3 regions of the Nissabacter sp. SGAir0207 genome follow, and region 3 is predicted to be linked to each of the others. Evidence: predicted binding sites of a transcription regulator. Region 3 holds the regulator's gene; each other region holds the start of a gene.

Region 1 (10,495 bases), 98 kb from region 3:
GTAGAGGTCGCCAGCCTGATTGATCACCGCCCCCATTAACAGGCCGCCAGCGCTGCCTCCCATCGCATAGACCCGATCCTGGCGGCCATAGCGTTGCTCCACCAGCGCCTGCGTGACGTCAATAAAGTCATTGAAGGTGTTGAGCTTGTGAAGCAGCTTGCCATCTTCATACCACTGCTGGCCCAACTCCCCGCCGCCGCGGATGTGCGCCAGCGCAAACACAAAACCACGGTCAAGCAGGCTCAGGCGGCTGGTGCTGAATGAGGGATCCATGCTACTGCCGTAGGAGCCATAGCCATAGACCAGCAGCGGGTTGGCCCCCACCTGGAACAGATCACGCCGGTAGACCAGCGACACCGGCACCTTCACCCCATCGCGCGCCGTCACCCATAGCCGTTCGCTGGCATAGTGGCCGCTATCAAAATTCTTCACCTCCTGCTGCTTCAGCAGGGTGCGCTCGCCGCTCTCCATATCCACCTCAAACAACGAGCTGGGGGTGGTCATGGAGGAGTAGCCGTAGCGCAGCAATTCAGTTTCCGGGTCTGGGTTATAGGCCAGCCAGGTGACGTAGGTGGGATCGTCGAAGCGAATCTCCTTCTGCGCCCCGCTCTGCCAGTGGATCTGGCGCAGGTGGGTCAGCCCCTCGCTGCGCTCCTCCACCACCAGCCAGTGGCGGAACAGGCTGAAGCCCTCCAGCATCACCTCCTGGCGCGCCGGTATCACCACCTGCCACCCCGCCTCGTCCGGGCGATCGGCCTGATAGAGGCCAAAGTTTTTGCCCTCTTTATTGGAGCGGATATAGAAGTGGTCACGGTAGTGATCGATGGCGTATTCGTGGTCACGGCGGCGCGGCACAAAGATCTGTGGCTCGGCCTCTGGCTCCGCCGCATCCAGCAGCAGGATCTCTGAGGTGGTGGTGCTGCTGAGGTGGATCAGGATATAGCGCTCGGAGGTGGTCTTCTCCAGGCTGACGTAGAAGGTGTCATCCTGCTCCTCATACACCAGCACATCCTGCGCCGGATCGCTGCCCACTACATGGCGATAGACCTGATAAGGCAGCAGCGTTTTGTCATGCTTGCGCACGTAATAGAGGGTGCGGGAGTCATTGGCCCACTCAAAGCTGGCGGAGGTGTTGGTGATCACCTCTTCCGACCACTGCTCGCTGGCCGCCTCACGGATGCGGATGTCGTACTGGCGGCGCGAGAGGAAATCCTCCGCCATCGCCAGCCGCTGGTTGTCCGGGCTGACGTCCAGCGCGCCGAGGGTGTAGAACTCATGCCCCTCCGCCCGCACGTTGGCATCCAGCAGCACCTCCCATGCCTGCGTCTCGGCGGCAGGCTGGCGCACGTAGATCGGGTACTCCTTACCGGGCTGGTAGCGGGTCTGGTAGCGGTAACCGTGGCGCACGTAGGGTACTGAGGCATCCTCCTGCGGGATACGATCTACCATCTCCTGATAGAGGGTTTCACGCAGTGCCTGATGGGGCTGCATCATCTGCTCGGTGTACTGGTTCTCGGCGGTCAGGTGGGCCAGCACATCCGGCGCGCTGCGCTCATCATCACGTAGCCAGTAATACTCATCGATACGGCTATCACCGTGCGTGGTGAGGGTATGGGGGCGCTTGTCAGCTTTGGGTGGTGTGATCATCGACTGTTCCCTGGCACTGCCATTGTTAACCGATAAGGGGCGAAAGGACGCACCGGCGCATGGAATCCTGCTAAGTATGGCTACTGCGCCGGTCAGGCGTTGGATAAATGTTGGCGCCTCAGGCAACCTGAAAACAACATCTTAACAAAAGAGGCATGATAGCCCCTAACAGAGGGCGAACTCAATGCAGTAGAGTTGCTGGATATCGGGATAGAGGGTCTGGATAAGCTGTCGCAGCTCAGGGAGGGACATGTTCTCCTGCCGGGCGTGGGTGTCGTTTAGCTCGGAAGGGGCCACTGGCGTTACGGCAAGCACGCGCAGATGGCAGAAGACGCCGCCATCCTCAAGGCGCGAGACGCACAACACCTCACCCGGCGTAACGTCGGCCTCAAGGCTGTCACGCAGGGTAATGGTTTTGCGGCCGGCCAGGATGTCATCCTGGAAGCGGCCATAGAAGGTAAAGGATCGCATGGCATCACTCCTTGATGGCGTCAGGCTCAGGCGGCCTGATTGTCGCTGTCCGCCGCCTCTTTGCCGCGGCCCTTGGGCTTCAGGCGCGCCGGCTCTTCAGCACCCTCTTCCGCTTTGCTCGCCAGCACGCTCTCCAGCGAACCGCCGCGCAGGATCTGGGTCAGCGGATCTTTATGCTCGGCCAGGAAGAAGCTCAGGCTTTCACGCTCGCCCTCCTCCATCTCCAGTGCGGAATGGGCCAGCCATTCAGACAGGGTATCGGCCAGATCCAGCATCTTGTCGTAAGCGTCAGCCTCTTTCTTGGTCGCAAACGTCATCTTTTCCTCGCCTTGTCGCACCACGACATATTTCACTTCAACCGTCATGAGTGTTAATCCTCTTAATGGCACACTACTGTATAGATATACAGTTTAAGGAAAATAGGACGGGGAGGCAAGCCCTTTCGCACAAACCGGAACCCGCCTCCCAAAAAATAAATTACTTCAATAACCGGGCTTTACAGCTTTTGCCTTTGATTTTACCTTGCTGGAGCTGCGAGAGCGCACGACGGACGCTGGCACGGCGGATCGCCACATAGGCATGTATCGGGAACATGTCGATTTTGCCGACTTCCGCCGCCGTCAGCCCGGCGTCACCGGTCAGCGCGCCAAGGATATCGCCGGGGCGGATTTTCGCCTTGCGGCCGCCATCGATGCAGAGCGTAGCCATCTCTGGCTCGAGCGCCACGGACGGGGTCGCCATCAGCTTGTCAGCCGGCTGCCACTGGGTGCGGATGGCGAGGTAATCCTCCAGCGCGTGCACGCGTACCATCTCCTGTGGGGCGCAGAAGCTGACCGCTACACCGGCCGTACCCGCGCGGCCAGTACGGCCAATGCGGTGGACGTGCACCTCGGGGTCGAAGGAGAGCTCGTAGTTCACCACCAGCTCCAGATCCTTGATGTCGAGGCCGCGCGCGGCGACATCGGTCGCCACCAGCACCCGGCAGCTGCGGTTGGCGAAGCGCACCAGCACCTGATCGCGGTCACGCTGCTCCAGGTCGCCGTGCAGGGCCAGCGCGCTGATGTTCTCGGCAGCCAGCGCGTCGGCCACCTCCTGACAATCGCGTTTGGTGTTGCAGAACACCACACACGAGGCCGGCTGGTAGTGGCGCAGGGTGCCGGTCAGCAGGCGCAGGCGTTTGTCGCGGCTGGTCTCGATGAAAATCTGTTCAATGGAGGGCGGCTGCTCACCGCCGTCGATCTCAATCGTCAGCGGCTCGCGCTGGACACGGGCGCTGATGCGGGCGATCCCCTCCGGGTAGGTGGCGGAGAACAGCAGGGTCTGGCGCTGCGGCGGGGTGTAGCGGATCACCTCGTCGATGTCATCGCTGAAGCCCATATCGAGCATACGATCGGCCTCATCCAACACCAGCAGGCGCAGTGCGTCCAGGTTCAGCGTCTGCTTGCGCAGGTGCTCCTGTACCCGGCCCGGCGTGCCGACCACGATATGCGGCGGGCGCACCAGCGAATCAAGCTGCGGGCCAATGGGCTGGCCGCCGCACAGGGTCAGGATCTTGATGTTCTGGGTGAAGCGCGCGAGGCGGCGCAGCTCTTTGCTCACCTGATCCGCCAGCTCGCGGGTTGGGCAGAGCACCAGCGCCTGAGTGAGGTACTGGCCAGCGACAATCTTGTCCAGCAGGCCAATGCCGAAGGCAGCGGTTTTGCCGCTGCCGGTCTGTGCCTTGGCACGGACGTCACGGCCATCGAGGATGGCCGGCAGGGCGGCGGCCTGTACCGGGGTCATGGTGGCGTAACCCAGTTCCGCCAGATTGTCGAGTTGCTCCGCCGGCAGCGGCAGGGAAGAAAATGGGAGTGTGCTCAAGACAGTCGCTCTTATGATGGAAAAAAAGGGGGGCGGGCGTGTGCTGCAATACAGTCAGTTCCGGCAAGCGCCCATCATAGCAGAGAGCGGGCCGGGCGCGGTAACCCGGCGGGGGCCTGGGGCAAAAAAACCCGCGCCGGGCGGGTTTTCAGGCGCTCACCGCACGGGGCGGCAACGCGCAGTCAGATGGCAACCACGTTGGCAGCCGATGGGCCACGCGGGGTCTCCTGTACGGAGAACTCCACCTGCTGCCCTTCCGCCAGGGTTTTGAAGCCGTCGCTGACGATCGCCGAGAAGTGGACGAAGAGGTCATTGGAACCGTCAGCCGGGGTGATGAAGCCGAAGCCTTTGGATTCGTTGAACCACTTCACGTGGCCAGTTTTCTTGCTCATGGCGTTTTCCTTCATTGGTAAGTCTGCCCGCAGGCGCGAGACGCCCTGCGCCACAGGCCAGCATCAGGATAACGACACCAGAACCGCTGAAAAGCCGGGAGGGCCATCACATAAAAATCGCTCATCCCATTGAGGTACCGCACCTGCTGCCTGCTCCGCAGGACCGGGGAATTAACGCATATTCATGCGGGCAGCGCAAATTTTTCTCCTGTCCTAAGCTATGGATTGTATTGGATTTCCTGCCAAAATGCCCGATGCGTGGATGGCGTGGCCTGCTGTCGGCGCCTAAAAATCGCACATGAACGCGGGCCGAAAAACATCGGTGGGGCTGCACACGCAAACGTTTTCGTTTATACTGCGCGCGTTATTTTGAGTCGAGTCAGTCAACCCTGAAACAGATAGGTAAGCTATGTTGATCCTTGGAACTGCCCTGCGCCCCTCCGCGACCCGTGTCATGCTGTTAGGCTCGGGTGAATTAGGTAAAGAAGTGGCCATTGAGTGCCAGCGTCTTGGCCTGGAAGTCATCGCCGTTGACCGCTATGCCGATGCCCCGGCCATGCACGTCGCCCACCGCAGCCACGTGATCAATATGCTGGATGGCGACGCGCTGCGCGCCGTGATTGAGCGCGAGCGTCCTGACTTTATCGTGCCGGAGATTGAGGCCATCGCCACCAGTATGCTGGTGACGCTGGAGCAGGAGGGCCACCACGTGGTGCCGAGCGCCGAGGCCACCCGCCTGACCATGAACCGCGAGGGCATCCGTCGTCTGGCGGCGGAGACCCTGGGCCTGCCTACTTCCAGCTACCGCTTTGCCGACAGCGAAAGCGCTTTCCGCCAGGCCGTGGAGGAGATTGGCCTGCCCTGCATCATCAAGCCGGTGATGAGCTCCTCTGGCAAGGGCCAGAGCCTGATCCGCACCGCAGACCAGATGCAGGCCGCCTGGGAGTATGCCCAACAGGGCGGGCGCGCTGGCGGCGGGCGGGTGATTGTCGAGGGGCTGGTGCGTTTTGATTTCGAAATCACCCTGCTGACCATCAGCGCGGTGGATGGCATCCACTTCTGTGCGCCGATCGGCCACCGTCAGGAAGAGGGTGACTACCGTGAGTCCTGGCAGCCGCAGCAGATGAGTGAACTGGCGCTGCAACGCGCGCAGGCCATTGCTGAGCAGGTGGTCAAGGCGCTGGGCGGTCGCGGCCTGTTTGGCGTCGAGCTGTTTGTGTGTGGCGATGAGGTGATCTTCAGTGAAGTGTCGCCGCGCCCGCATGATACCGGCATGGTGACGCTGATTTCACAGGATCTGTCGGAGTTTGCGCTGCATGTGCGCGCCTTCCTTGGTCTGCCGATTGGCGAAGTGCGCCAGTTTGGCCCATCAGCCTCGGCGGTCATCCTGCCGGAGCTGACCAGCGGCGACGTGCGCTTTGCGGGCGTGGAACAGGCGCTGGGCGGCCATAACCAGATCCGCCTGTTTGGCAAGCCCGAGATTGCTGGCAAGCGCCGCCTTGGCGTGGCACTGGCGACCGGCGATACGGTCGAGGCGGCGGTCGAGCGCGCCATTCAGGCCGCGGCTGCCGTCAAGGTGAGCGGCTGATTCAAAACATAACGGGCGCCTCGGCGCCCGTTGTGGCTGGCAGGGGTTAACGGGCGTGCCCGTCCTCCTCTTCCGCCTCGTCATCCTGATCCTGCTCATCCTCTTCGTCAAAACGCACCGCCACCTGTGCGCCACGGTGGGCTTCCCGGATCTCCTGCGCGACCCGCGCGATCGCCTCCCCGCTGCTCATCCCCTGCTCCATGAGCTGGTGAATACGTTCCGCAGCCTGCTGCTGCTCCTGGTGTGTAAGTGCCGGCATACCCGATTGCATGGATCTCTCCTCTGTTAATGTTCCAGTATACGCGCCAGCGGGCCGATGGCCTAGCGGCCTGCTTTCCCCTCTGCCGGGGTTCTGTGGTAGGCTGGCTGCCTCTTTTTTTGCCGCCCCGGCGGCAGGCCGCTGAGATTGCTTGAGATCATGTGCACGACCACCACCCTCGACTATACCCCTGATGCGCTGCTGACGCGTTTTGCCCCCCTCTCCTCCCTGCCGTGGGCGATGCTGCTGCACTCCGGGCAGGCGGATCACCTGCATAACCGCTTCGATATTCTGGTGGCAGACCCCTGCGCCACGCTGGTGACGCAGGGGGCCTCCACCGTGATCGAGGATGCGACCGGCACGCGCGTGAGTGATGCCGATCCCTTCACGCTGGTCAGGGAAGCGATGGCCGCGCTGGGCGTGACGCCGTCCGCCGATGCGAACCTGCCGTTTCAGGGTGGGGCGCTGGGGCTGTTTGGCTACGATCTCGGCAGGCGGGTGGAGGCACTGCCGACGCAGGCCGAGGCCGATCTGCACGCGCCGGACATGGCGGTCGGTATCTATGACTGGGCGCTGATCGCGGATCACCATCGCCAGCGCCTGACGCTGGTGTGCCAGGGCGATCGGGATGCCCGCCTCGCCTGGCTGGCGCGCCACGCCACCCTGCCCGCACCAGCGGCGGATTTTCGCCTGACCGGCGAGTGGCAGGCCAACCTGAGCCGCGAGGGCTATGGCGAGCGTTTCCGCCGGGTACAGGCCTATTTGCGCAGCGGCGACTGTTACCAGATCAACCTGACCCAGCGCTTCTCTGCTCCCTACCAAGGCAGTGAGTGGCAGGCTTTCACCCGCCTTAACGCCAGCAACCGCGCGCCCTTCTCCGCCTTCCTGCGCCTGCCGCAACAGGCGGTGCTGAGCGTCTCGCCGGAGCGCTTCCTGTGGTTGGAGCAACAGCAGATCCAGACCCGTCCCATCAAGGGCACGTTGCCACGGCTGGCTGACCCGGAAGCGGATGCCCGTCAGGCGGCGCGGCTGGCTGCCTCGGAGAAAGACCGGGCAGAGAATTTGATGATTGTTGACCTGCTGCGCAATGACATCGGCCGCGTCGCCGAGCCGGGCAGCGTGCGGGTGCCGGAGTTGTTCGTGGTGGAGCCGTTCCCGGCGGTACACCATCTGGTGAGCACCATTACCGCCCGGTTGCCGGACGATCGCCATGCCACTGACCTGCTGCGCGCCTGCTTCCCCGGCGGCTCCATCACCGGCGCGCCCAAAGTGCGAGCGATGGAGATCATTGAGGAGCTGGAGCCGCAGCGCCGTAACGCCTATTGCGGCAGCATCGGCTACCTGAGCCTGTGCGGCGCGATGGACACCAATATCACCATCCGCACGCTGCTGGCCGAGCAGGGGCGGCTATACTGCTGGGCTGGCGGCGGTATCGTCGCCGACAGCGACGAGCAGGCGGAGTACCAGGAGACTTTTGACAAGGTGGCGCGCATCCTGCCGCAGCTGCGCGACCACGCCCGGCAACCGGAGAGGGAAACGGCTGAATGAGTGCTGACTATACGCTGGATGAGTTCATTACCCGCTTTATGCTGCAACAGCCCGCTCCGGCGCGGCCGCCGCGCGCGGTGCGTCAGGCGGCGGTGCTGCTGCCGGTGGTCTGCCGCCCGGCACCGACGCTGCTGCTGACCCGCCGGGCCGATACGCTGCGCAAACATGCCGGGCAGGTCGCCTTTCCCGGCGGCTCGGCTGACCCCGACGATCGCTCGCTGATCTTCACCGCGCTGCGCGAGGCGCACGAGGAGGTGGGCATCCCGCCTGAGGCGGTGCAGGTGCTGGGGCAGCTGGGGCCGGTCGAAAGCTCCACCGGCTTTCAGGTTACGCCGGTGGTGGGGCTGGTGTCGCCGGATATCGTGCTGCAACCCAATGCTGATGAGGTGGCAGAGGTGTTTGAGATGCCGTTGCAGGAGGCGCTACGGCTGTCGCGCTACACGCCGCTGGACATCGAGCGGCGCGGCATTCGCCACCGCATCTATTTAAGCTGGTATCAGCAGCAGTTTGTCTGGGGCATGACCGCTGGCATCATCCGTGAACTGTCGCAGCATGTCGCCCGTCCAGAGGATGGATATAGCATGAACAGCTCCCCACTCGCGTCCTGAGCATCACGTCATCCTCTGCCATCGCCTTTTTGTGCGCAATCTTGCTGATTACGCACAGAGGAAGGCGATCCCTGTCACCGTATTTATGGTAATCTTCTGTATATTAGCCTCCTGACCTAATTTGCTACTGTAAAAATCCCTGTTTTTTGTATGAGAAACTGCTCCATGCCTGTGTCGCGGTGTTTTGTGATCTTTTTTTCACCACCCGGCCGTTGAGCACGGATGCGTTTATTTCATGCGAAAAGGGGTTTGGGTGCAGGGCGGCAACACTACAATAAGCATGATGGCTGCTTTTTATACAGCCACCCGTTTTTCCCCGTGAAGGAGTTTGAGTGTGATCAGCGTTTTCGACATGTTTAAGATCGGCATTGGCCCGTCGAGTTCCCATACTGTTGGGCCTATGAAAGCGGGCAAACAGTTCACTGATGATCTGGTCAGCCGCGATCTTTTGCCTGCCGTAACCCGTATCGCCGTTGAGGTTTACGGGTCGCTCTCCCTGACCGGCAAGGGCCACCATACTGACATCGCCATTATCCTCGGGCTGGCTGGCAACCTGCCGGACAGCGTGGACATTGACGGCATCCCGGCATTCATCCGCGACGTGACCGAGCGCCAGCGGCTGCTGCTGGCCAATGGCCGCCATGAGGTAGAATTCCCGCGTGAGGGCGGCATGATTTTCCGTCAGGACAACCTGCCGCTGCATGAGAATGGGATGCAGATCCACGCCTACGCGGGCGAGGAGTGTATCTACAGCAAGACCTACTACTCCATCGGCGGCGGCTTCATCGTCGATGAGGAGCACTTCGGTCAGGCGGACACCCATGAGATCGCCATGCCCTACCCCTTCAACCACGCCAGCGACCTGCTGGCGCATTGCAGCCAGACCGGGCTGTCGCTCTCCGGGCTGGTGATGCAGAACGAGATCGCGCTGCATGGCAAGGCGGAGATTGAGCGCTACTTCGGCCAGATCTGGCAGACCATGCGCGCCTGCATCGACCGTGGCCTGAACACCGAGGGCGTGCTGCCCGGCCCGCTGCGGGTGCCACGCCGCGCCTCCGCGCTGCGCCGGATGCTGGTGGCCTCGGACAAGCTCTCCAGCGATCCGATGAACGTCATTGACTGGGTGAACATGTTCGCGCTGGCGGTCAATGAGGAGAACGCCGCCGGTGGCCGCGTCGTGACCGCGCCAACCAACGGTGCCTGCGGCATCGTGCCAGCGGTGCTGGCCTACTATGACCACTTCATTGAGCCGGTGTCGCCTGAGATCTATGTCCGCTACTTTATGGCGTCCGGGGCCATTGGCGCGCTCTACAAGATGAATGCCTCCATCTCCGGCGCGGAGGTGGGTTGTCAGGGTGAGGTGGGCGTCGCCTGCTCAATGGCCGCTGCCGGTCTGGCGGAGCTGCTGGGTGGTAGCCCGGAGCAGGTGTGTGTCGCTGCTGAGATTGGCATGGAGCACAATCTGGGGCTGACCTGTGACCCGGTCGGCGGTCAGGTGCAGGTGCCGTGCATTGAGCGTAACGCCATCGCTTCGGTGAAGGCGATCAACGCCGCGCGTATGGCGCTGCGCCGCACCAGCGCACCGCGCGTCTCCCTCGACAAGGTGATCGAAACCATGTACGAGACCGGCAAGGACATGAACGCCAAATACCGCGAAACCTCGCGCGGCGGCCTCGCCATCAAGGTCCAGTGTGACTGATTGATCCCCGGCGGCCCCCCCGCCGGGTTTTGCCGGCCACCCCACGCGGTGGCCGCTTCTCTCCCCCTTTCCCTGATGCATCTATCAATATTATTGATATTTTTCCTGCCTGCGCGCGCGGGAATCCTATAATTTTGTGCACGGGATGCCGGCCAGTGCGGCGGCCTTCACGCCCTCCTGCTCCCTTTCCCAGCCGGGCGTTCGGGGTTGCCCGCCTGTTCACGGCCAGCCAGACCATAAGAATAAGGGATTGCCCTATGCTGACGCCTGTTGACGCCATCGCCAAATACCGTTTCTACCGCTGGAGTCTGGCGGCCGCCATTGGCCTGCTGACCCTGCTGTTGGTGCTGGCACTGCGTTTTTATGAAGAGAGCCGCCGCATCGCCCATAGCCAGCAGGGGCTGGTGGCGCGCACGGTACAGC
Region 2 (10,495 bases), 170 kb from region 3:
GGGGTTGCGCTATGCCGACCACCTCTTCCGCCATGACGGCCCCCATCACAGCGAACTGGACCAGCATCGTGCTATCGCACGCCACATTGGCGCCAAGGTCGAGCACCACGGTCTTACTGCGTTGCTGATTGGGCAGTACGCTCATCAGCGCTGGCCGTTCAATACCCGTCAAGGGTTTGAGCACCAGCTTGGCCAATCCCATCAGCGCGCCGGTGTTGCCTGCGCTGACGCACCCCTGCGCTTCCCCCTGCTTGATCAGCTCCAGCGCCAGGCGCATTGAGCTGCCGCGGCTGTTGCGGATCGCCTGTGACGGCTTGGCATCACTGGCTATCACCGATTCAGCAGGAATGACCCGCAAGCGCGTCAATAAAGACGGATCGGTTTTGTGCAGATGGGGCGAAATCGCGTCGGGATCACCGACTAAAAGAAGGTTTAGCTCTGGATTGGAGGCCAGTGCCTGCAATGAAGCAGGCACTGTGACGGACGGACCGAAATCCCCGCCCATTGCATCTAACGCGAGGGTCAGACAAGCCAAGGCATCTATCGCTTTGCTAAATTACTTAGCAAAAGCTACTCAGATAACCTTGCGACCGCGGTAGTAACCGTCGGCAGTGATGTGGTGACGACGGTGGGTTTCACCAGACGTTTTGTCCACAGACAGAGTGGTGGTGGTCAGAGCATCGTGAGAACGACGCATGCCACGCTTGGAACGGGTTGGTTTATTCTGTTGTACGGCCATGGACCTTACTCCTCAATTACTTTTTCTTTAAACTGGCTAATACGGCAAATGGGTTGGGTTTCTCCGCCTCTTCAGGCAGTTTACCGAAGACCATGTCCGCGTCGGACACTTCACAGTGTTCAGAATCATGTACCGGAACCACCGGCAGTGAAAGAATGATTTCATCTTCAATCATTGCCAACAGATCAACTTCGCCAAACTCGTCGACGTCGATCGGTTCGTAGGCTTCCGGCAATGCCTCAGCCTGCTCATCACTGACGACCGGGCTGAAACAATACGTTGCGTGAACGTGATGCTCAAACGGCTTGCCGCAACGTTGACACTCCAGCGTCACTGTCACATCCGATGTCCCGGAGATCACAGCCAGTCGCTGGTTATCAATGTTGAACGACAGAGAGGTCTGTACGTCACTGTCCACACTGACCACGGAATCGGCAACTCGTGTTACCTGCTCAGGCGAGTAGACACCGGAGTAGTCTAAACGCTTCTGGGCGGTACGAACCGCATCAATGGTCAAGGGTAATTTTACCTTTTGCATAGGGCGCGCATATTAACTTTGTAACGACATAGAGTCAAAGAAAAAGGCCGGTTAACCGCACCTTTCACCAATATTCGCTTCCGCAGCGGCCGATAGTTTAAAATGCTGAATTCAATTACGCTATGGTTTGTGGAAAAAATATGTCCATCCCTGTAATCCTCGCCTCCACCTCCCCCTATCGCCGCGCGCTGCTGGAAAAAACCGGCCTCGCGTTCACCACTGCCGCGCCTGACGCCGATGAGACGCCACAGCCCGGCGAAGAGGCTGACACGCTGGTGACCCGGCTGGCCGCCGCCAAGGCCCGTTCGCTGGCTGAGGCGTTTCCGCACCACCTTATTATAGGCTCTGACCAGGTCTGTGTGTTGGACGGTGAGATAACGGGTAAGCCGCACACCCTTGAGCGCGCATTCGCGCAACTGCGGCGCGCCAGCGGCCGCTGCGTCACCTTCTATACTGGGCTGGCACTCTACAACAGCGCCAGTGGCCGGTTGCAGCAGGTATGCGAGACTTTTGACGTGCACTTCCGCGCCCTGAGCGATGAGGAGATCCACGGCTACCTGGCGCGTGAGATGCCGCTGGATTGCGCTGGCAGCTTCAAAAGTGAGGCGCTTGGCATCAGCCTGTTTGAGCGTCTGGCGGGGCGCGACCCCAACACCCTGGTGGGGATGCCGCTGATCGCCTTGCTGGCGCTGCTGCGCGCCGAGGGCGTCAATCCGCTGCTGGGGTAGCGCCTAACAAAAAGGCGCCCGTGGGCGCCTTAAGTAGGGTCAGGCTTTCGCCTCTTTACGCAGCACGTTCAGGCAGCGTTGCAGCGCCGCATCCAGTGGGGCCTCAATGCGCATGGTTTCGCCGCTGTTCGGGTGCTCAAAGCGCAGCGCCGCCGCATGGAGGAACAGGCGTTTCAACCCGGTCGACGCCAGCTGGCTGTCGAACTCGCGGTCGCCATAGCGATCGTCAAAGGCGATGGGGTGCCCGGCGTGCAGGGTATGGACGCGGATCTGGTGGGTACGCCCGGTGATGGGGCTGGCCTTGACCAGCGTCGCGAAGGTGAAACGCTCTTCAACCTTGAACCGCGTCTCCGACGGCTTGCCCTCACTGTTGACGCGCACGATGCGCTCGCCGCTCTGCAAGATATTCTTCAGCAGCGGTGCCTGTACCACCTTGCAGTGGGACTGCCACTGCCCGCGCACCAGCGCCAGATAGTCCTTCTGCATCCCTTTCAGGCGCAGCTGCTCATGCAGCGAACGCAGCGCCGAGCGCTTTTTCGCCACCAGCAATACGCCAGAGGTGTCGCGGTCGAGGCGATGCACCAGCTCAAGGAAACGGGCCTCCGGGCGCAGGGCGCGCAGCCCCTCAATCACGCCAAAGCTCAGGCCGCTGCCGCCATGCACTGCCGTGCCTGCGGGTTTGTTGAGGATCAGCAGATGCTCATCCTCATACAAAATGCACTCCGCCAGGGCCGCCACCTTGTCCAGCTTGGCGGAAACCTGCGGCTCCTCACGCTCGGCGACGCGCACCGGCGGGATGCGCACCTCATCCCCGGCTTCCAGCTTGTACTCCGGTTTGATGCGCTTTTTGTTCACTCTGACTTCGCCCTTGCGCACGATGCGGTAAACCATGCTCTTCGGCACCCCTTTCAACTGGGTACGCAAAAAGTTATCGATACGCTGGCCGGCCTGATCGTCGGAGATGGTGACGATCTGCACTGATGGGTTCTCTGTTTTCATGGCGGCGATTCTAAATACCCGGCCGGTTTCGCGCCACTGATTTTTGTGATGCGGCGCGGCTTTTCACGCCCCTTCTGGCGCAAAGTTGGCTATTAACTCGGCAACCGTGATCGCCATGCTTTCTAGTGCGTGAGTTTCTTGTTAGGCACTGCTAAAGTCACCTTGCTATAACCGTGTCAGCAATGGAATAATGCGTCTACTTTCCGCGTTGATTCTCGTTGAGACAGGGAAAATAGCGGAATAATAATATTGCCTGATCGCACAAACGCAGCAATGGCGTAAGACGTAGTGATAAATCAAGCAATTAGCGGGCTGCGGGTTGCAGCCTGGCCGGCATAATGGAATGAGATCTGTCGACGTAACTGAGAGGCTATTCCCCTACAAAGAGCGCCGCTTTTCACAAAGAAAAACGGGCTTACCGAAGTAATGCGCCCCTATGCAGGCGACAACCGGGAGGTTGACGGCTTAGCGAGAAGACACGGGGCCAACGGTAAAACCGGTCAGGAGGTTATTTTGCCCGCAGCTTTATCGACAATGCAAAAATAACGAGTAAGTTAAGATGAAAAGAATGTTGATTAACGCAACTCAGCAGGAAGAGTTGCGTGTTGCCCTTGTAGATGGACAGCGGTTGTATGATCTGGATATTGAAAGTCCGGGCCATGAACAGAAAAAAGCCAATATCTATAAAGGCAAAATCACCCGTATAGAACCTAGCCTTGAAGCCGCCTTCGTTGATTACGGCGCCGAGCGACACGGTTTTCTCCCCCTCAAAGAAATTGCCCGCGAATATTTCCCCAGTAACTACGCCTCCCACGGTCGCCCCAACATCAAAGATGTCTTGCGCGAAGGCCAGGAAGTCATTGTCCAGGTAGATAAAGAAGAGCGTGGCAACAAGGGCGCGGCCCTGACCACCTTCATCAGCCTGGCGGGTAGCTATCTGGTACTGATGCCGAATAACCCGCGCGCGGGTGGCATCTCCCGTCGTATCGAAGGTGACGACCGCACCGAGCTGAAAGAGGCGCTCTCTGCCCTGCAACTGCCAGACGGCATGGGGCTAATTGTGCGCACCGCTGGCGTCGGCAAGTCCGCCGAAGCGCTGCAGTGGGATCTCTCTTTCCGCATCAAGCACTGGGACGCCATCAAGAAAGCCGCAGAGGGCCGACCGGCGCCCTTCCTGATCCATCAGGAGAGCAACGTCATTGTCCGCGCCTTCCGCGACTACCTGCGCCCGGACATCGGTGAAATCCTGATCGATAACCCGAAGATCCTCGACCTGGCGAAAGAGCACATTGCCGCGCTGGGCCGCCCGGACTTCAGCAGCAAGATCAAGCTCTACACCGGCGAAATCCCGCTGTTCAGCCACTACCAAATTGAGTCGCAGATTGAGTCTGCCTTCCAGCGTGAAGTGCGCCTGCCCTCTGGCGGCTCCATCGTGATTGACAGCACCGAAGCGCTGACCGCCATCGACATCAACTCCGCTCGCGCCACCCGCGGCGGCGACATTGAAGAGACGGCGTTCAACACCAACCTGGAAGCGGCCGACGAGATTGCCCGCCAGCTGCGCCTGCGTGACCTCGGTGGCCTGATCGTCATCGACTTTATCGACATGACCCCGGTGCGCCACCAGCGCGAGGTGGAGAACCGCCTGCGCGACGCCGTGCGCCAGGACCGCGCCCGTATCCAGATCGGCCGCATCTCCCGGTTCGGCCTGCTGGAAATGTCCCGCCAGCGCCTTAGCCCGTCTCTGGGCGAGTCAAGCCACCACGTCTGCCCGCGCTGTAGCGGTACTGGCACCATCCGTGACAACGAATCGCTGTCGCTCTCCATCCTGCGCCTGATCGAAGAAGAAGCGCTGAAGGAGAACACCAAAGAGGTGCACGCCATTGTGCCGGTGCAGATCGCTTCCTACCTGCTGAACGAAAAACGTGAAGCGGTGAACGCGATTGAGAAGCGCCAGGGCGGCGTCCGTGCCGTCATCGTGCCGAGCGACCAGATGCACACCCCGCACTACTCCGTACTGCGCGTGCGCAAAGGGGAAGAGACTTCAACCCTCAGCTACCTGCTGCCGCAGCTGCATGAGGCGGAGATGGTGCAGCCGTCCGACGAAATGCCAGCCGAGCGCAAACGCCCGGAGCAGCCGGCACTGGCGACCTTCGCCCTGCCTGCCGAAGCCCCGCCGGTGTTCGAGGAAAAAGCCCCTGTGGCCAAGCCAGCCGCCGCTGCCGCGCCTGTCGCCCAGCCGAAACCGGCTCCGGCTGCTGCCGCGCCAACCCCTGGCTTCTTTGGCCGCCTGTTGGGTGGGCTGAAAAACCTGTTCGCTGCCGAGCCGCAACCGGAAGCCAAACCGGTAGAAGAGCCGGTGGTGAAGCAGGAAGAGAGCAGCGATACCCGTCGCAACGATCGTGAGCGCCGTGCGCCACGCCGCCAGAATGGCAACCGCAAGGACCGCAATGGCGACCGCCGTCAGCGTGACGACCGTGAGCCACGCGAGGCGCGTGAACCGCGTGAGTCCCGCGAGCCGCGTGAACCCCGCGAAGCCCGTGAGCCGCGCGAATCTCGTGAACCGCGTGAATCCCGCGAGCCACGTGACGATCAGCGTCGCAACAAGCGCAATCAGGATGTGGTGGTTGAGCGCAGTGAAGAGGCGGAAAAAGCGCTGCGTGAAGAGCAGCAGCAACGCCGCGAGCAGCGTGCCGAGCGCCAGCGCCGTCGTCAGGAAGAGAAGCGCAAAGCGCAGCTGGATGCCAAGACCGAAGAGATCGTGGCAACCCAGGAGGCCGTCGCTGCCAACGCCGATGACGTTGAGCAGGAAGATCGCCCGCAGCCGGTCATGCAGCGCCGTGAACGCCGCCAACTGACCCAGCGTGTGCGTATTGGTGACGAGCAGCCGCTGCCGGTGGTACAACAGGCAGAGAACGACACCGCCGCGCCCGCCGAGGAGGAGAACAACGCCGAGTCGCGCAATGGCAACGAGGGCGGCATGCCGCGCCGTTCACGCCGTTCGCCGCGTCACCTGCGCGTCAGTGGCCAGCGCCGCCGCCGCTACCGTGATGAGCGTTACCCGTCCCAGTCGCCAGTGCCGCTGGCAGGCGCCTTCGCCTCGCCAGAGATGGCCTCTGGCAAAGTGTGGGTCAGCTATCCAGTGACGGCCGCTGCGGAAGAGCATCATGAAGAGATGTCGCCGCACACTGCCCTCTCCGCTGGCATTGCTGAACTGCATGAGAACGGTGACTACGTCTACCGCAACAAACCGGAAGATGAGGTGGCTGACGCCGCAGAGGTCGCTACCCCGACGCTGGAAATTGTCGCCGATCCGCTGGTCAACGCTGACAGCGTGGTGATTGAAGCGCCGCAGGGTGCCATTGAGATGGACGTGGAACCGGTGAACGCCGAGCCGGCTGAACAGCCTGCCCCGGTGGAAGCCCCGGCCGCTGAGCAACCGGCAGAGCCGATTGCCGCCGCTCCGGCCATCTCAGCAGAGGCGCCAGTAGAGGCCCCGGCTGAGACGCCAGTGGTGACGGAAGAGGCAGCCCGTCTGGCGGAACCGGCAGAGCACGCCGTGGCCGAGCCAGCGCCAGCCCCGGAAGCGCAGCCGGTTCATGAGGTCGAGCCTGCTGAAATCACCGAAGCGGTGCAAGAAGAAGCTCCGGCAGCCGTTCCTGCACCGGTTGAGGCAGAAACCCCGGCACCGGTTGCCGTGGACGCTGCCCCTCAGGCTGAAGAAACCGTAGTGGAAGCCGCGCCTGCAACAAACGTTGAGGTTGCCCCGGCAGTGGAAGAGGAAGCCGCCAAGGCGACCGTGGTGGCCGAAGCCGCCCAGGCAGCTGAACAGCCGCAGGTTGCTTTCAAGCATCACGCCACGGCACCGATGACCAAGGCACCGGCCCCGGCCTACCAGCCGGAAGCACCGCGCGAAAGCGACTGGCAGCGCCCAACCTTCAACTTTGAAGGCAAAGGCTCCGCTGGCGGCCACGCGGCGGCCAGCACCGCCACTGCCCCGGCTACTCGCCCAGAAATGAGCGAGTAAGCCTGCCGCCCTCCCCACGGGGAGGGTTGGTAAATAAGAAAAAACCCGCCAACTGGCGGGTTTTTTTATGCCTGCGCCCAGTGGTCAGGCAATCTGTTTCAGCGTTTTGATGTCCAGGGAGGCGAGCTTGCCCTCCAGCTGGCTGGCAAAGCGGCCAAAGTGTTCGCTGTTATTGTGCTTATCCAGCGCCTCCTGCGAGCGCCAGCGCTCAAAGAAGACGAAGCAGGCTGGATCTTCGCTGTCCTGATGCAGTTCATACTGAATGCACCCCACTTCCAGCCGGCTCGGTTCAATGATCTCATGCAGTGTGCTGGCCACCTCTTCCTGATGTTCAGGCTTGGCGACCAAGGTTGCGACGACACGCACTTCCATAGGTAAACTCCTTAATTATGAGGCCGGGCCTGCGGATAATGCGGCCCCGGCCGAATGAATACACTCACTATGGCCCCATCACGCAATCGATTTCAACTTTGGATTAACAAACAGATGCATCGACGGCACTTTCCGCTTATGCTTACACCCCGCCATAAATCGCCTCTTCACAAGGCCGCCCATAACGCCTTTTTTATTTATGCCGGAGTTTGAAATGACCGCACGACCGCAAGTTCTGAAGATCCGCCGCCCTGACGACTGGCACATCCATCTGCGTGATGATGACATGCTCAGAACCGTGGTGCCCTACACCAGCGAGGTTTTTGGCCGGGCGATTGTCATGCCGAATCTGGTTCCCCCTGTCACCTCGTGTAAGCAAGCGATTGCGTATCGGGATCGTATCCTGGCGGCCGTGCCCGCGGGCCACCGTTTCGAACCGCTGATGACCTGCTACCTGACTGACACCCTGGACGCCAATGAACTGGTGCAGGGCTTTGAGCAGGGCATCTTTACCGCCGCCAAACTCTACCCGGCCAATGCCACCACCAACTCCTCCCACGGCGTGACGCACGTGCCGGGCATCTATCCCCTGTTCGAGCAGATGCAGAAGATCGGTATGCCGCTGCTGATCCACGGCGAGGTGACCCACGCGCACGTGGATATTTTCGACCGCGAGGCGCGCTTCATTGATGAGGTGATGGATCCTATCCGCCGCCACTTCCCGTCGTTGAAGATTGTGTTTGAGCACATCACCACCAAAGATGCGGCAGAGTACGTGCTGGGCGGCGACCGTTTCCTCGGTGCCACCGTCACTCCCCAGCACCTGATGTTCAACCGCAATGACATGCTGGTGGGCGGCATCCGTCCCCATCTGTTCTGCCTGCCAATCTTGAAGCGCAATATCCACCAGGAGGCGCTGCGCCGCGCGGTCGCCAGCGGCAGTGACCGCTTCTTCCTCGGCACTGACTCCGCGCCGCACACCCGCCACCGCAAGGAGTCCAGCTGTGGCTGTGCCGGCTGCTTCAACGCGCCGCTGGCAATGTCTGCCTATGCCACCGTCTTTGAGGAGCTGGGCGCGCTGGAGCATCTGGAGGCCTTCGCCTCGCTCAACGGCCCGCAGTTCTACGGCCTGCCGGTCAATGAGGATTTCATTGAGCTGGAGCGCGTTGAGGTAACCCAGCCGCAAGAGATTGCCCTGCCCGGTGACACCATTGTGCCTTTCCTGGCTGGCCAGACGCTGCCGTGGCGGGTACGCAATCAGAGCGCATAAACGGGCTTGCGCACCCTCACGCCATACTGTATAAATAAACAGGTAACTCTGGCGCAGGGGGTGCGTAATGCGTGTTGAATTGACCCTTGATAAAACCAAACCCTTGCCGGGCGGTGCCCTTGAGGCGCTCTCTGGCGAGCTGAGTAAACGCCTGAACCAGCAGTTCGACGGCGTATCGGTACAGGTGCGTTATGCTGGCGCCAACCATCTCTCCGTGTTGGGCGGCGCCAAAACAGACCGGGCACTCATCGAAGAGATCCTCCAGCAAACCTGGGAGAGCGCCGATGAGTGGTTCACCACCGATCTCTGACCTTTCGCTGTTTTTTGCCGGGCGTCGCTTCCCGGCTTTTTTATCTGCCGCTCTCCCCTGTTCAACTTGCCCAAGCCGATATAGCATTAAGTGGTCTTCTTAGCGTTCCCGCTCCGGCGGCTCCCCGTGCCGGGCTGCCCATAGCGGCGTCTATATCTGGCTTGTCATCAAACAGGAGAAACACATGGCCACCGAAAAACCAGAAGAGGCAATGACGTTTGGCGAGCTGCTGGAGCTGATCCGCGATCAGCAACGGCGGTTAGGTGTACTGGAAGCGGCATTCTCTTATCTGGCATTCAGTCATGACGATAAATCAGCACAATTAATGATTCACAGCCTGAAACTGGAAGCCCAAAACCAGAATCGGGATGCCGAGACGCAGAAGCATTTCGCCGAGCTGGCGGAACAGTGGGAAAAACGATTTTCTCCAACGATTACCCCCACTGCCGAATAAAATTCAGCCTCTCCGGCGTGGCCGGGGAGGTTCCTATAGCTTAAGTGGAAAAAAAGCGAATTTTGCTCAATTCCTGCCCGTTCAGGCATTTTTTTAGCCTATCATCAACTTTTACTTTCCAAAAACCTGTCGGCCGTGCTTATACTTAACCTGCTCACCTGATAACGAGCCGCCTTGATCCTCAGTTAGTCACTCACGTTAGTCACTACCACCTAAGGGGTCTATATGGACAGAAAAGATGAAGTAATTCAGACACACCCGCTCGTAGGTTGGGATATCAGTACCGTCGATGTTTACGACGCCATGATGATTCGTCTTCATTACCTGTCTTCAACAGACCAGTCACCCGAAGAGGCCCATGTCGACAGGACATTATGGCTGACTACCGATGTTGCACGGCAACTCGTCTCCATTCTTGAAGCTGGCATCGCAAAAATCGAATCCAATGAATACCTGGATCTTGATCACCGTAAACATTAACGTTGTTTACCTCTCGGCCTAAGGCACCCTCTTCCGGGTGCCTTTTGCATTTTCAGGCCGCTCCCTGCGCCACGCATTGTCATTGGCAGGAAGATCTCTATCATGGCTAGGATTCAGGGTGCCTAAGAGGAAGCAGTTTCATGGAATATGATTTGATCGTTGTCGGCAGCGGCTCCGTGGGGGCGGCGGCGGGCTACTATGCGCATCAGGCCGGGCTGAAGACGCTGATGATTGACAGCGCGATGCCGCCGCACAAGAGCGGCAGCCACCACGGCCAGACACGCATTATTCGCCATGCCTACGGTGAGGGTGAGCGCTATGTGCCGCTGGTGCTGCGTGCGCAGGCACTATGGGAACAGCTGGCGACGCTGAGCGAAGCCACGGTGTTCCACCGTTGCGGCGTCATCAATATTGGCTCAGCGCAGTCAGCCTTCCTGCACAATGCCCGCCAGAGCGCGGAGCGCCACGGCCTGCCCGTGGAGATACTGGACGCCCAGCAGGTACAGGCACGCTGGCCAGTGTTTACCGTGCCGGACGAGTTCATCGGGATTTTTGAGCCGCGCTCTGGGGTACTGGAG
Region 3 (10,495 bases):
GAGATAACGAGAATGGTGCGTTCTAATGGACTCGAACCATCGACCCCCACCATGTCAAGGTGGTGCTCTAACCAACTGAGCTAAGAACGCATTGGGAAGCTGATTTGGTGCGTCCGAGTGGACTCGAACCACCGACCCCCACCATGTCAAGGTGGTGCTCTAACCAACTGAGCTACGGACGCACAACATCAGAAGACCTGCCAGAAATTTGGTGCGTCCGAGTGGACTCGAACCACCGACCCCCACCATGTCAAGGTGGTGCTCTAACCAACTGAGCTACGGACGCATCGTTTTTCTGATTGCCGGTGCCGGCAACGGGGACGAATATTAACGGCGCGGCGGGTGGCTGGCAAGCGGAAAAACGCAATTTTCTTCCATATTTCACGTGATTGCCGAGCGAGTGCGCACTCCGCTGTTTTTTTCAGCGCTCCCGGCCATCCTCGCCGGGAGCATTGCTGCATTAATGGGCGGCGCGCTTCAGGATCTGCTCAGTCGGCTGGCGTTGCAGCCAGCGTATCCGCAGCATCACCATCAGTGCCGCGAAGGTCAGGCCGATGATAAAGCCACACCAGAATCCGCTCGGCCCCATGCGTGGCACCAGCACATCGGTCAGCGCCAACAGGTAGCCGCTTGGCAGCCCCAGCACCCAGTAGGCGACAAAGGTAATAAAGAAGATGGCGCGGGTATCTTTATAGCCGCGCAGCACGCCAGAGCCAATCACCTGCAGCGAGTCGGAGATCTGGTAGAGCGCCGCCAGCAGCATTAGCTGGCTGGCCATCGCCACCACCGCCGGGTTCTCATTGTAGAGCAGGGCGATACGCTCGCGCATCAGCACGGTAAAGATGGCGGTGCAGACCGCCACCGCCACACCAACGCTCAGGCCAGAGAGGGCGGCGGTGCGCGCGCCTTCCGCCGATCCCTCCCCCAGCCGGTGGCCGACACGGATGGTCGCCGCCACGCCAATGGAGAGCGGCAGCATGAACATCATCGAGCTGAAGTTCAGGGCAATCTGGTGGCCAGCCACCGACACAATCCCCAGCGGCGACACCAGCAGCGCGACCACCGCGAACAGCGTTACCTCGAAAAACAGCGCCAGAGCGATCGGCAAACCGAGCTGCGTCAGGCGGCGCAGCACCGCCCAGTCCGGCTTGTCAAACGCGCCCTGCAAGCGGATGTCATGCAGCCAGTAGGCGCGCTTCACATAGGCGCTCATCAGCAGGAACATCACCCAGTAGACGGTACCGGTGGCCACGCCGCAGCCCACGCCGCCCAGCGCCGGTGCGCCAAACTTGCCATAGATGAAGATGTAGTTCACCGGGATGTTGACCAGCAGGCCAATGAAGCCGAACACCATGCCGGGCTGGGTGCGCGACAGCCCCTCGCATTGGTTGCGCAACACCTGGAAGAAGAGGTAGCCGGGCGCGCCCCACATAATGGCGTGCAGGTAGCCGATCGCCTTCGCCTCCAGCGCCGGGTCAACATTGTCCATCAGCCCGATCAATTGGTCGCTGTGCCACAGCACCCCAATCACCAGCAGCGATAGGCCGCCCGCCAGCCAGAAGCCCTGGCGCACTTGGTGGGCGATGTGGGCACGCCGCCCCGCGCCGTTGAGTTGCGCCACTACCGGCGTCAGCGCCAGCAGGATGCCGTGGCCGAATAGGATGGTGGGCAGCCAGATGGAGGTGCCGAGCGCCACGGCGGCCATGTCGGTGGCGCTGACGGCGCCCGCCATGATGGTATCGACAAACCCCATCGCGGTCTGGGAGATTTGCGCAATGATTACCGGAATGGCGAGGGCCAACAAGCTGCGCGCTTCGATCAGATACTTCTGCACGACTACACCTTTTTTATTATGGGGAGGGGGAAATGCCGGCCGTCACTGGCGGCAGGGATGAAGTGTTAAGAATAAGTTAGCGGGATTGTACCTGCCTGCGCGCCGCAAGCAACCCCCGGCGGCGGATGCTGAGTTGGCAAGCCGGGCAAACTGCGGCACACTGGGGGGAATGATTACGCCGGAAAAAAGAGAAGAGGCTTGCATGTTCACCGGTATTGTACAGGGCACCGCGCCGCTGGTTGCCATTGATGAAAAACCGAACTTCCGTACCCACGTGGTGCAGCTCCCGCCGGAGTTGTTGCCGGGCCTGGAGCTGGGCGCCTCGGTGTCCCATAACGGCTGCTGCCTGACCGTCACGGCCATTGAGGGCGACCGCGTCAGCTTTGACCTGATCAAAGAGACGCTGCGCCTGACCAACCTGGGGGCGCTGAAGGTGGGCGATCTGGTCAACCTGGAGCGGGCGGCGAAGTTCAACGATGAGATTGGTGGGCACCTGATGTCCGGCCATATCATCTGCACTGCCGAGATCAGCAAAATCCTCACCTCTGAGAACAACCGTCAGGTGTGGTTCCGCATCGCCCACGAGGAGTACATGAAGTACATCCTGCATAAGGGCTACATCGGCATTGATGGCATTAGCCTGACCATCGGCGAAGTGGTGAAGAACCGCTTCTGCGTGCACCTGATCCCGGAGACGCTGGAGCGCACCACGCTCGGCAAAAAGCGTCTGGGGGACACGGTCAACATTGAGATTGACCCGCAGACTCAGGCGGTGGTGGACACCGTGGAGCGCGTGCTTGCCAGCCGCGAGGCCGCGATGGCGGCCGCCAAGGCCATCGGCGAGAATCTGGCGCAGGCCGATGCCGATGCGGCTGACGAGGATCCGGCGAAAGCCTGACGCCCGCCGCTCCTTAAGCCCGGCCTCTGCGCCGGGCTTTTTTATGCCCTTTTTTTGCCCAAGTGAAAGTTGTGAGGCCCGCGCGCCACCCCTTTCCGGCGTTGCCAGCGCGCGCGCAGGGCTGGCAGTCAGCCAAAGGCGATAGCCGGGCGGCTGGCCTACACTGCGGCGATTGCTAACCCGTTCTCTTGCAAAGGTGAAAAATGAACGTATTTCCCGTCAAACATAGTGAACTGCTGCGCCAGCCCGACTACTTTATCACCCGTGACGAGGTGCGCCGGTTGATCCACCAGGTGGCGGACAACTTGATCCATATCGAGGACAAGACCGGCGAGTTCCTGCTGCGGCTGGATGACGGGCGGGTGATTGATACCAAGGGCTGGGCGGGCTGGGAGTGGACGCACGGCATCGGGCTGTATGGCATCTACAAATATTACCAGCAGACCAATGACCCGCAGGCGCTCGCCATCATTGATGACTGGTTTGCCGCGCGTCTGCAGGAGCCAATGCCGACCAAAAACGTCAACACCGTCTGCCCGTTCCTGACGCTGGCTTTCCGCTATGAAGAGACGCGCAACCAGAGCTGGCTGCCCTATCTGGAGGCGTGGGCCGAGTGGGTGATGTATGAGATGCCGCGCACTGAGAAGGGCGGCCTGCAACATATCGTCTACAACAATGAGAACCACCAGCAGCTGTGGGATGACACCCTGATGATGAGCGTGCTGCCGCTGGCGAAGATTGGCAAGCTGCTCAATCGGCCGGAGTACGTGGAAGAGGCGAAATTCCAGTTCCTGACCCATGTCCAGTACCTGATGGATCGCCAGAGCGGCCTCTGGTTCCACGGCTGGACCTTTGAGGGCAACCACAACTTTGCGCAGGCACGCTGGGCGCGCGGCAATAGCTGGCTGACCGTCGCCATCCCGGACTTCCTGGAGATGGTGGATCTGCCCGAGCACGATGCCACCCGCCGCTTCCTGATCCAGGTGCTGGAGAGCCAGATCGCCGCGCTGCAACAGTATCAGGATGCCTCCGGCCTGTGGCACACCCTGCTGGATGACCCGAACTCCTATCTGGAAGCCTCTGCCACCGCTGGCTTTGCCTACGGCATTATGAAGGCGGTGCGCAAGCGCTACGTTGGCAAGCAGTATGCGGAGATGGGGCTGCGCGCCGCACAGGGGGTGGTGCGCCACATCAACGATCAGGGCGAGCTGACCCAAGTCTCCTTTGGCACCGCGATGGGCAATGACCTCGACTTCTATCGCGAGATCCCGCTGACTTCCATGCCCTATGGGCAGGCGATGGCGATCCTCTGCCTCTCCGAGTATCTGCGCGTCTATCTCTAAGCGGCGTACAGGCGAAAAAAAACCGGCCCCTGGCCGGTTTTTTCATGTTTAGCGCGGTACCCGCAGCCCGCCCTCGACGCCGTGCGGGCTGAACAGCACCTGCCAGAGCTGGATATCGCGCGCGCGGAAGGCCCCCGCACAGGCATTCAGGTAGTAGGTGAACATCCGGTAGAAGCGGTCGGAGTAGTTCTCCGCCAGTTGCGGCCACGCCTTGATGAAACGCTCATGCCAGGCCATCAGCGTGCGATCGTAATCCGCGCCGAAGTTGTGCCAATCCTCCATCACAAACTGCCCCTCGCTGGCTTGGGCAATATGCTTGACCGACGGCAGGCAGCCGTTGGGGAAGATATATTTGTCGATCCAGGGATCGACATGCATGTCCGTTTTATTCGAGCCAATGGTGTGCAGCAAGAACAGGCCATCTGGCCGCAGGTTGCGCGCCACCACGTCAAAGTAGGTCTGGTAATTTTTCGGCCCGACGTGCTCAAACATCCCGACGGAGACGATGCGATCGAACTGCTGGTCCAGATCGCGGTAGTCCTGCAACAGGATAGTGACGTCCAGCCCCTCACAGCGCTGTTGGGCCAGCTTCTGCTGCTCGGCGGAGATGGTGACACCGGTCACGGAGACGCCGTAGTGACGGGCGGCGAAGGCGGACAGCCCACCCCAGCCACAGCCGATATCCAGCAGCGACATGCCGGGCTTCAGTTGCAGCTTCTCACAGATCATGCGCAATTTGTGCTCCTGTGCCTGCTCAAGCGTTTCCGCCTCTTTCCAGTAGCCACAGGAGTACTGCATGTAGGGGTCAAGCATCAGGGTAAAGAGATCGTTGCCAAGGTCGTAGTGCTCCTTGCCGACGATCCAGGCACGCTTTTTGGATTGCAGGTTGGTCAGGCGGGCGGCAGCGATGCGCAGGGTATCTTTCAGGTGGTGGGGCAGCTTGTGCTCCAGACCGGCGGCCACCACGCGCTGGAAGAAGATGTCGAGCCGCTCGCACTCCCACCAGCCATCCATGTAGCTTTCGCCAAGGCCCAGTGAGCCTTCCTGCAATACGCGCTTAAAAAAATCGGGGTTATTGATGGTGATATCGAAGGGCCGGGAGCCATTGATTTCGATATCCGCCTGGCTGAGCATCTCATGGGCAATGCGATACCACTGGTTATCCTGAATGCTCAAATCTTCTATACACGATGAACTCATAGCTTCTCCATCACCTTTTCTTCTGACTTATGACCTGCAAGGAAAAGCATAGACAATTTGCAGGCGTATACGAGAACCCGCGGGGTGACCCGCCGTATCTGATATTCGACTATGTACAGAGGAAAGTGGGACGAATCCCGGTGGCCCAGGGGCAGGGCAGCGGGGCATCATCCCTGACAAAATGCGCGCACTCCTCGCGCACCAAGACTTGATAAAAGTTTTGTAAAGCCGTTGTTTTTATCGACTGAAAAAGAGTATAGGCGCGCCAGAAACGATACTCAATAGTCAATCCCTTCTGGCGCAAAGAATAATCAAGCGATTATTCAATAAGGCAATTATGCCGTTTGGTTAGTATGCCGCTCCTGACGGATGGCCGCCTGCGCCGGCGCATTACGCTGGAGCAGGTAGCCCGCCAACGCCAGGCCCACGGTGCTCAGCATCACACTGACGGTTGCCATCAGCGGCTGGCTGATAAAGGCCGACACCACCAGACTGGCGACGAAGCAGAGTCCCAGTTGCAGGGCGTTCTGCAGGGCCGCGGCCTTGCCGGTGCTTTGTGGGAAGGGCAGCAGCGCGTTAGCCACAATTATGGGATAGAGTGCGCCATTTGCCAAAGCCATCACACAAAATGGCACCAGCAGCAGCGCCAGCCCCGGCGTGGCGAGCCAGGCCAGCAGGAACAGCGCGATGATGCTCAGGCCATAGCCAGCCAGCAGCCACGGCACCAGCACCTTGCCATCACGGCGGCTAACCACGTAGCGGCAGCCAAACCCACCAATCAGGAAGGCAAAGGTCTGTGGCACGTAGCTCAGGCCGATGGCATCCGCGCCATAGCCCATGGCGTGCAAGATGAAGGGCGAGCCGGTCAGCCAGGCGAAGAAGCCTGCCGAGCAGGCGGCATACATCAGCACGTTGCCGCTAAAGACGCGGGAGCCGAGCAGCGCCAGCATCCCTACCTTGGGGGCCGGGTGATCAGTGCCCGGCCGGTTGGCAGGCTGGAGCCGCAGCGTTGGCACCAGCAGCAGCAGGGTGATGGCGAGCAGCGCCAGGAAGATGGCGCGCCAGCCAAAGTGGTTCAGCAGCCAGGCACCCAGCAGCGGGGCCAGCGCCGGTGACAGCGCCACCAGCGGCATAATGGTGGCAAACACCCGTTTCGCCTGCTCGCCCGTGCAGCGTTCCACCACCAGCGCCTGCCAGCTTACGGCCGCCGAACAGACCCCCACCGCCTGCACAAAGCGCATCAGCCAGAGCTGGCGCGCATCCTGCACCCACAGCATCCCGGCGCAGCCGACGGCAAACATCAACAGCCCCAGCACCAGCACGGGCTTGCGGCCGATGCGGTCAGAGAGCGGCCCCCAGATCAGCTGGGCGCAGGCGAAACCGGCCAAAAACAGGCTCAGGCTGGCGCTGATGGCATTGGGCGTCAGCGAAAGATCCGCCTGCATCTGGGCGAAGGCCGGCAGGTACATGTCAGTGGCCAAAAAGCCAAGCACGCTCAGTCCGGCCAGATAGAGCATGAAAAGAGGGGAGTGGGTCATAGCAAATCCCTATGGTTTGTTAGCAGGTGATAAGAAAAACGCATAGCGGTGTGCACTCTACTGGAGCAGCCGGGGCATTGTGAAACGTTAAAATTTGCGCCATGCTGTGAAAAATTTTGCAAGCAGAAACAGGGGGGCCGCGCCATGTGGTCAGAATATTCGCTGGAGGTGGTGGACGCCGTGGCGCGTACCGGCAGCTTTAGCGCGGCAGCGCAGGAGCTGCACCGGGTGCCCTCGGCAGTCAGTTACACCGTGCGCCAGCTGGAACAGTGGCTGGCGGTGGAACTGTTTGAGCGCCGCCACCGTGATGTAGCAATTACCGAAGCCGGGCAGGTTTTTATTGAGGAGGCGCGCGGTGTTATCAAAAAAATGCAGGCCGCGCGTCGCCAGTGCCAACAGGCGGCCAATGGCTGGCGTGGGCAGCTCAATCTGGCGGTGGATCGGGTGGTGCGTGCGGATCGCACCCGGCAGCTAGTGCTCGATTTCTACCGCGAGTTTCCCGATATGGAGCTGCTGATCTCGCCGGAGGTGTTTAACGGCGTCTGGGATGCGCTGGCGGATGGACGGGTGGATGCAGCGATTGGGGCCACCCGCGCCGTGCCGGTGGGCGGCAGCTACCGCTTCCGCGACATGGGCTTTCTGCCGTGGCGCTGTGTGGTGAGCCGTACCCATCCGCTGGCACAACTGCCCGGCCCGTTGGCGGATGAGCAGTTACGCCCGTGGCCAGCCCTCTGTCTGGAGGACACCTCCCGCACCCTGCCGAAGCGCGATACCTGGACGCTGGATAACCAACGGCGGCTGGTGGCACCAGACTGGACCAGCGCGCTGGATTGCCTGCTGGCTGGCCTGTGCGTGGGGATGATTCCGGCGCACATGGCGCAACCGCTGATCGATCGTGGAGAGTTGGTGCTGCTGACGCTGGCGCAACCCTTCCCGGACAGCGCCTGTTGCCTGACCTGGGATCAGGCGCGCGCCTCGCCGGCGCTCAGCTGGCTGCTGGATTATCTGGGGGACAGCGAAACCTTGAACCGGGAGTGGTTGCGTGGGGAGTAAAAAACGGGGCGCATGGCCCCGGCTGGCCGATTAACGGCGGTAGTCGCGGTAGGGGCCATCGGCCACGGAGCGACGCTCCACCAGTTTCGGGCGCACTTCAATGGTCTGCGGGTCTTCACGCTTGCTGGTGATGCGATCCAACAGCATGGCAAAAGCGCTCTCGCCAAGGCGCTCTTTCGGCTGGTGGATGGTGGTCAGCGCCGGGGTAAAGTAGCGCGCGTTACGCACGTTGTCATAGCCAATCACCGAGATGTCTTGCGGCACGCGCAGGCCCATCTCGTCGGCGGCGCAGATGGCGCCCATCGCCATGATGTCGCCGCCGCAGAACACCGCCGTTGGGCGCTGCTTCTGCACCAAAATCTGCTGCATCGCCTTGTAGCCGGACTCCGGCTCAAAATCACCCTGTACCACCCACTCCGGGCGCACAGTAATATTCGCCTCCTCCATCGCCTTCAGGAAACCCTGATGGCGGCCGCCGCCGGTGTTGCGTGACAGCTGGCCGGGGATGATGCCGATGTCGCGGTGGCCGCGCTCGATCAGGTAACGGCCTGCGATGTAGCCGCCCTCAAAGGCGTTATCAATGATGGAGTCGGTAAAGTCGCTGCGTGCTGAACCCCAGTCCATCACCACCATCGGGATGTTGCGGTACTCCTCGAGCATACCGATCAGCTGATCCGGGTACTCAGAGCACATCACCAGCAGGCCGTCGACGCGCTTTTGCGCCAGCATCGCCAGGTAAGCCTGCTGCTTGTCGAGGTTATTGTGGGAGTTGCAGAGGATCAGGGTATAGCCCTTGCTGTAGCAACTGTTCTCCACGGACTCAATCACCTCAGCGAAGTAGGGGGCCTCACTGGAGGTCGCCAGCAACCCGATGGATTTGGTGTGGTTGACTTTCAGGCTGCGCGCCACGGCGCTTGGGGAGTAGTGCAACTCCTTGATGGCGGCCCAGACCGCCGCCTTCGTCTCTTCAGCGACGAAACGTGTTTTGTTGATAACGTGTGACACGGTGGTGGTGGACACGCCAGCACGTTTGGCGACATCTTTAATCGTGGCCATGGGAAAAGTGACTCCTGAAAGTACGTGTTACAGCACGTAACTATAATGTTAATCGTTTGCCTGCGTTTATTCTTCTGCCCACCGTAAGAGATGCAGTGAATTCTAGGGGGAGAGGACGGTCATCTTCGCTGGGGAGCGGTGGGGCATTGCAGCCGTGGCCGGGTACGCAGTGTGTAAACCGCGAATTTTCCCCTATTCTTGCGCAAAGGGGAAGCAGAAAATTATCCCGTTGCGCATCACAACGCGATAGGCATTGCCTGCCATAATGTGAGAATATGGGAACTCATACAAACATTGTGGTTTTGTGTGCGTTATTCAGGAGAACACATGGATACCAATTTGAAACTGTCGCTATGCACCACCGTGGCAGCGCTCACCGTGATCATTGCCTTTAGCTTTACCGCTGTTTTGGGCTAACCCGCCTGCACCAGAAACAAAAAAGACGCCCTTGGGCGTCTTTTTTGTTTCGCGGTGGTCAGCGTACGGTCTTGGGGGTCATCACGCGGCGGGCGCCGACGTAATGGTCTTGCCAGTAGTCATTGTCCAGATAGCTGATGCGGATGTCCTCGCCGGTGCGCGGCGACTGGATAAATTTGCCATCGCCGAGATAGACGCCAACATGGTCGGCCGCGCCACGGTTGGCGATGCGGAAGAAGACCAGATCGCCGCTCTCCAGCTCGCCACGTTTGACCGGTGCGGCATCACGCAGGTGGTACATCTCGTTGGCGGTGCGTGGCAGGCGGATCTTCATCACATCTTTATAGGCGTAATAGACCAGTCCGCTGCAATCGAAACCGGTGGTGGGGGAGGTGCCGCCCCAGCGGTAGGGCTTGCCTACCTGCTTCATCAGCTTGGTCATCGCCGTTTGCTTGGCTTTCTGGTAGCGCTTTTTATGCGCCGGGCTGAGTGCCAGCGGGCCGCTCTCCACGGCCTTGGCCTCGTGGCCGGGCAGGCGCTGGCGGCCATAGCCTTTTTTGTAGCCCTTTTTCGGCGGCGTCACCTTGACCAGGTGGGTGGAGGCGGTTTTGCGCGTTTTACCGCTTTTGGTCGTGACCTTGACCACCTGAGCCTTATCGCGGCTGGTGGCTTTTTTCTTTACGCTGGTTTTCACCGGCTTGCGCTTTTTACGGTCATCCGTCCTGGCCTCACTGGCATGGCCCTTGCGGGGGTCGGCCGACGTGCGCGCATGGGGCGACGCATGCGCCAGATTCATACAGAGCTGAGTAAAAAGCAAAACGAAAAGCGTAACGAGTAAACGCATGGCAACGCTACCAAAAGTGTCCGACAAACATCCATGGAGGCCCAGTATTACTGAAACCTGCCGCACAAAAAAGCATGAAACCCCCTGATTCTAATTCATATTGTCAGAAAAAGTTAATAGCTTTTTTCATTAGTGAAAACCAGGGGGGGGATATGCTGCTTTTATCCGCAACTCAAGCGGTTAGCGGCCTGGCGGCACAGTGAGGCAACGCGTTTTTCCGATAAACCTCATCGTTCAGATCTGTTACTGTTAACATATGTTTAATTATTGTTAGCAGTCAGGCCGACGAATTTAGGGCGTGTAAGAAAACCC

The links. Region 3 encodes PurR, which represses purine synthesis genes. Its sites were predicted from a motif close to CANGCAAACGTTTGCNTG; they were not measured.
Region 1: the regulator PurR is predicted to act here: its motif matches at 4,704-4,721, upstream of purT (formate-dependent phosphoribosylglycinamide formyltransferase).
Region 2: the regulator PurR is predicted to act here: its motif matches at 7,483-7,500, upstream of pyrC (dihydroorotase).

The regions. Positions count from the first base shown of each region.
Region 1 is NZ_CP028035.1:2,258,241-2,268,735, forward strand. Features, by position in the region: gene C1N62_RS09855 (S9 family peptidase) at 1-1,647, opposite strand, end outside; gene yqfB (N(4)-acetylcytidine aminohydrolase) at 1,813-2,118, opposite strand; gene C1N62_RS09865 (YebG family protein) at 2,145-2,483, opposite strand; gene dbpA (ATP-dependent RNA helicase DbpA) at 2,596-3,978, opposite strand; gene C1N62_RS09875 (cold shock domain-containing protein) at 4,161-4,370, opposite strand; gene purT (formate-dependent phosphoribosylglycinamide formyltransferase) at 4,780-5,958, shown strand; gene C1N62_RS09885 (YoaH family protein) at 6,005-6,229, opposite strand; gene pabB (aminodeoxychorismate synthase component 1) at 6,377-7,765, shown strand; gene C1N62_RS09895 (CoA pyrophosphatase) at 7,762-8,373, shown strand; gene sdaA (L-serine ammonia-lyase) at 8,708-10,072, shown strand; gene C1N62_RS09905 (cyclic diguanylate phosphodiesterase) at 10,330-10,495, shown strand, end outside.
Region 2 is NZ_CP028035.1:2,333,992-2,344,486, forward strand. Features, by position in the region: gene plsX (phosphate acyltransferase PlsX) at 1-535, opposite strand, end outside; gene rpmF (50S ribosomal protein L32) at 575-739, opposite strand; gene yceD (23S rRNA accumulation protein YceD) at 756-1,277, opposite strand; gene C1N62_RS10270 (nucleoside triphosphate pyrophosphatase) at 1,418-2,005, shown strand; gene rluC (23S rRNA pseudouridine(955/2504/2580) synthase RluC) at 2,045-3,004, opposite strand; gene rne (ribonuclease E) at 3,564-7,031, shown strand; gene C1N62_RS10285 (putative quinol monooxygenase) at 7,116-7,403, opposite strand; gene pyrC (dihydroorotase) at 7,618-8,673, shown strand; gene dinI (DNA damage-inducible protein I) at 8,741-8,983, shown strand; gene C1N62_RS10300 (hypothetical protein) at 9,168-9,437, shown strand; gene bssS (biofilm formation regulator BssS) at 9,663-9,917, shown strand; gene solA (N-methyl-L-tryptophan oxidase) at 10,058-10,495, shown strand, end outside.
Region 3 is NZ_CP028035.1:2,160,024-2,170,518, reverse strand. Features, by position in the region: tRNA gene C1N62_RS09445 (tRNA-Val) at 14-90, opposite strand; tRNA gene C1N62_RS09440 (tRNA-Val) at 106-182, opposite strand; tRNA gene C1N62_RS09435 (tRNA-Val) at 210-286, opposite strand; gene C1N62_RS09425 (MATE family efflux transporter) at 461-1,834, opposite strand; gene C1N62_RS09420 (riboflavin synthase subunit alpha) at 2,037-2,732, shown strand; gene C1N62_RS09415 (glycoside hydrolase family 105 protein) at 2,936-4,075, shown strand; gene cfa (cyclopropane fatty acyl phospholipid synthase) at 4,124-5,275, opposite strand; gene punC (purine nucleoside transporter PunC) at 5,611-6,813, opposite strand; gene punR (DNA-binding transcriptional activator PunR) at 6,958-7,866, shown strand; gene purR (HTH-type transcriptional repressor PurR) at 7,897-8,922, opposite strand; gene C1N62_RS09390 (YnhF family membrane protein) at 9,250-9,339, shown strand; gene C1N62_RS09385 (C40 family peptidase) at 9,398-10,183, opposite strand.